2 regions of the Vibrio spartinae genome follow, and region 1 is predicted to be linked to the other one. Evidence: riboswitches for the same ligand, from Rfam matches in the RefSeq annotation. Region 1 holds a riboswitch; the other holds the start of a gene.
The links. Region 1 has a riboswitch for thiamine pyrophosphate ahead of thiC (phosphomethylpyrimidine synthase ThiC). Riboswitches for the same ligand answer to the same signal wherever they lie in the genome.

Region 1 (2,209 bases):
CATCATATTCCCATGCAATTTTGGTCAGTTCCCCAAGCGTTCTGAGTTCAGAAAACTGGGCTTCGTCATTTGCATCAGCGACAGAACCGGGCCGGAGTCCATCGCCCAGAGAGAGTGAGACATCATATTGTGCACAGATCTTACAGATATCTCGGAAGCGGGTATAAAGAAAGTTTTCCTCATGATGTGCCAGACACCACTTCGCGATGATAGACCCACCCCGGGAAACAATCCCCGTGACTCGCTTCGCTGTCATCGGAACATACCGCAACAATACGCCGGCATGAATCGTGAAGTAATCGACGCCTTGCTCTGCTTGCTCAATCAATGTGTCGCGCATCACTTCCCAAGTCAGATTTTCGGCAACACCGTTTACTTTTTCCAAAGCTTGGTACATCGGTACTGTACCGATAGGCACAGGACTGTTGCGTAAGATCCACTCTCTCGTCTCATGTATATTGCGTCCAGTGGAGAGATCCATCACCGTATCTGCGCCCCAACGCGTTGACCAGACGAGCTTCTCAACTTCCTCTTCAATTGAGGATGTAACCGATGAATTACCAATATTGGCATTCACTTTGACCAGAAAATTTCGCCCGATAATCATGGGTTCAGATTCAGGATGATTGATATTTGCCGGAATAATCGCTCGACCTTCTGCCACCTCACGGCGAACAAATTCAGCGGTGATCGCTTCCGGCATATGAGCACCGAAACTTTCCCCCTGATGCTGTAAGTTCAATTGCTCATCACGATACTGCTGACGCTGCATGTTCTCACGAATCGCAATGAACTCCATCTCAGGGGTGACAATTCCCCGCCGCGCATAATGGAGCTGAGTGACACAATGGCCGGACAGCGCTTTGCGAATAAGCGGTAAATGACCGTATCGCAAATCGTCTAGCGTGCTATCAGCAAGACGCTCTTGCGCATAATCAGAGGTCATTTGATCGAGTCTTTCTGTATCAGACCGCCCTTCTATCCACGCCTGTCTCAAAGCTGGCAAGCCTCGATAAACATCGATTGTATATTGCGGGTCGGTATACACCCCTGATGTGTCGTAGACACAAATCGATTCATTAGGCTCGTAGACGGGGTCATCCTTTACATGACCGACCAGACTATCGGCCAGTTGAATGGATCGCATCGGTACCCGAATATCTTCCCGGGAACCCTGCACATAAATTTTTGTTGAATTGGGATAAGGTGTTGACTGGATGTTTTCAATAAACTGCTTTGCTTCCAGTCTGGATTGTTTACGGTTCGACATGCATTTTTCTCCAGTAAATGGTTAAGAAATAAATGCTTGGCGGAAGGACGTATAGACAAGAGGTGAAAATCAATTATCGCATCGTGAGGAAAACAACATAACGATATACAGACAGATTTTCGGACAATAGAGAGGCTGTGATGAAATGTAATATAGCCTGAATATTCTCTCTTGTTCCCTTCGCAGGTATTAACCTGATCAGGTTCAACGGATCCCGAATGAACGGTCTCAGCCTTTTGGCACTCCGACAAGTAAAAACATTATAGAGAATGGATTTGATTAAACAAAGTAAAAAAATAGTTTAGCTTTTGGTAATCAACTGAAAACCAACCCACGCAGCAGAAATACTCAAAATCACATTCAACAAAACATTCAGACCAAACTTGATGAATGCCCCCTGCTGCATCAGTAAAACATTATCCATAGAGAAAGTAGAAAAAGTCGTCAAAGCACCTAAGAAGCCTAATCCAATGATTTGACGCCATGGATCAACAGAAATCAGTTCCCCTTGAATCGCTGCAATTAACAGCCCCATCATAAATGAGCCTAAAATATTCACGGTCAAGGTTCCATAAGGAAAACCTTTACCGAATAAGAAGACACAAAGTTCTGAAATTAAATATCGGGAGCAAGCACCAAATGCACCCCCAAAGGCAATAAAGCCAAGAATAGAGAACTGATTCATCACCATTTCCTCAAAAAATTCCCTAATACAACCTTTTCGTCATTAAAAAATACGAGTAACAAAGGTCATAAACATTCACAGAATAAAAAAGTTACAGGAGTCACTTTATATCGAAATCCTTCACTTAACCCACCCTTAATACTCATCAAGTATCACACTATGGGTTTATACCGAACATCGGCACTAAACTCATATAGGCATTGATGTGCAATTGTAAAATATGTCATTCACCTCAGTTACCCATTGTTCAAAGG
Region 2 (2,209 bases), 480 kb from region 1:
ACCCAAAGACCCCGACTAACACCGGTATCACCAGCGTGGTCGAAAATAATTTGATCAAAAAATTGCGGCCGGGAAAAGCACGACGATGCAACGCCAAGGCAACCGGAATCGCCGGAATCACACTCAGCAATGTGGATAGCAATGCCTGATAAAAACTAAACCGCGTGACATGGAGATAATAAGGGTCACTCAGTACCGCGGTCAGTTCAAGCCCGGAGGCATGCACCAGTAATGCCCCGAAGGCACTCAGAATAAAGGCCACTACCCCAGCGGCGATCCAAATCCCGATGCGGGGAGCCCGTTGAACAATCACCGTCTCTGCTACCGTGCCTGAGTCAGCGCTGTTTGCCATTCACGAATCCAATGTCTACGGTTTTTTGCAACCTGCGTTGCAGAAAACTGCAATGTTTTTTCCGGTACAGAGAGGTGACGGAAAGCGTCCGGCAGAGTGACTGATGTCACCGGATACATCCAGTTCGTCGTCGGGATAACCGACTGGAACTCATCACTCAACATAAACTGCATAAATTGATCGGCAAGCGCCTGATGCGGACTCCCTGCTAATTTTGCGGCCACTTCGACCTGCATGTAATGTCCTTCCGAAAATTCAGCCGCAGCATATCGATCATCCTGTTCTGCAACCTGATGATACGCCGGTGAGGTGGTGTACGACAAAACCATATCCGACTCGCCTTTCAGAAACATCGAATAGGCTTCAGACCAACCTTTGGTCACCGTGACCGTTTTCTTCGCCAGTTGTTGCCAAGCCTGAGCGGCCTGATCACCGTAGACGGATTTCATCCACAGCAAAAGCCCCTGACCGGGGGTTGATGTCCGGGGATCCTGATAGATAATTTTCAAATCAGGGGATTGCTCAACCAGTGCTTTGAGACTCTTGGGTGGGTTGGGCAGTAAATCCTGACGATAAACAAAGGCAAAATAACCATAATCGTAAGGAACAAAGACATCATCATGCCAGCCATTGGGTAACGTTAATGCCGCAGTATCGACATGATGCTTGGCTAACAGACCGGTCTTTTTCGCCTCTGCCATCAGACTGTCATCCAGCCCCAAAACAATATCCGCCTGACTATGACTTCCCTCAAGCCGCAAACGGTTGAGAATCGATACGCCATCATCGAGTGCCACATAATTCAGCTTGCAGTCGCAGCGCGCCTCAAATGCTTGCTTAATCGCAGGGCCGGGGCCCCATTCCGAGGTAAAAGAATCATAGGTATACACGGTCAGTTCAGGGGACTGAGCCTGTACGAATCCAGTCGTTAAACTCAAGATGAAGATGCCTGCATAAATCGAGGCTTTAGAATTGTTCATTGTCACGGCTCGCTCTCCTTGATACGAGCGGCACAGGGTTGAGGTTGTCCTCAAAGGGCAGACCAAACTCAATTCCTACGCCAGCATTATCTGGTTCAGGTCATTGCGGGTTCCGGGCAATCGCCCAATCTCAGCACCATGACAAAAGACCGAATCGGTTATTCGTCACGGAAGCTCCCCGATGAGTGCGGATAAGTTTACTGTGGATTGAATCAATGTGCTACTGATGATTCAATGCTGATACCCCCAGCGCGGTACCACGGTCTGCGCGATCCCCAGATGGTCAAGAATCCGCGCGACCATAAAATCGACAAGATCATCGATCGACGCTGGCTGATGATAGAATCCGGGCGCAGCCGGCATAATCGTCACACCGGCCTGAGACAGCTTCAACATATTTTCTAAGTGTATGGTTGAAAACGGTGTTTCCCGCACCACCAGCAACAGTTGTCCTTTCTCTTTGATCACCACATCAGCCGCGCGCTCAATCAAATTATCTGACATGCCATAAGCAATCGAAGCCACACTACCGGCAGAACAAGGACAAACCACCATCTGTTTTGGCGCAGACGAACCGGAAGCAACCGGAGAAAACCAGTCTTCTTTGCCACACACAACCAACTGCTCACTGCGACAGTGAAGATGATCAACCAAGGTCTGATGGGCTTTGTCCGGTGCAGCGGAAAGCTTCAAACCATGCTCCGTCGCCAGTACCACTCTCGCTGCTGACGAGATTAACAGATAAACCTGATAATCCGCTGCTAACAAATACTGGAGCAAGCGTAATCCGTAAGGTGCACCGGAAGCACCCGTCCAAGCTAACGTAATGGCTTTTTCTCGCTGAAGATCACGCATGATCGCCCCTTTCCAACTGCAA

Region 2: linked by a shared signal. The riboswitch ahead of thiB (thiamine ABC transporter substrate binding subunit) and the one ahead of thiC (phosphomethylpyrimidine synthase ThiC) in region 1 are both predicted to bind thiamine pyrophosphate.

The regions. Positions count from the first base shown of each region.
Region 1 covers NZ_AP024907.1:3,972,762-3,974,970, forward strand. Annotated here, with positions in the region: gene thiC (phosphomethylpyrimidine synthase ThiC) at 1-1,270, opposite strand, end outside; TPP riboswitch at 1,429-1,527, opposite strand; gene crcB (fluoride efflux transporter CrcB) at 1,572-1,955, opposite strand.
Region 2 covers NZ_AP024907.1:450,971-453,179, reverse strand. Annotated here, with positions in the region: gene thiP (thiamine/thiamine pyrophosphate ABC transporter permease ThiP) at 1-352, opposite strand, end outside; gene thiB (thiamine ABC transporter substrate binding subunit) at 322-1,332, opposite strand; TPP riboswitch at 1,388-1,523, opposite strand; gene OCU60_RS02010 (flavin prenyltransferase UbiX) at 1,564-2,187, opposite strand; gene mpl (UDP-N-acetylmuramate:L-alanyl-gamma-D-glutamyl-meso-diaminopimelate ligase) at 2,180-2,209, opposite strand, start outside.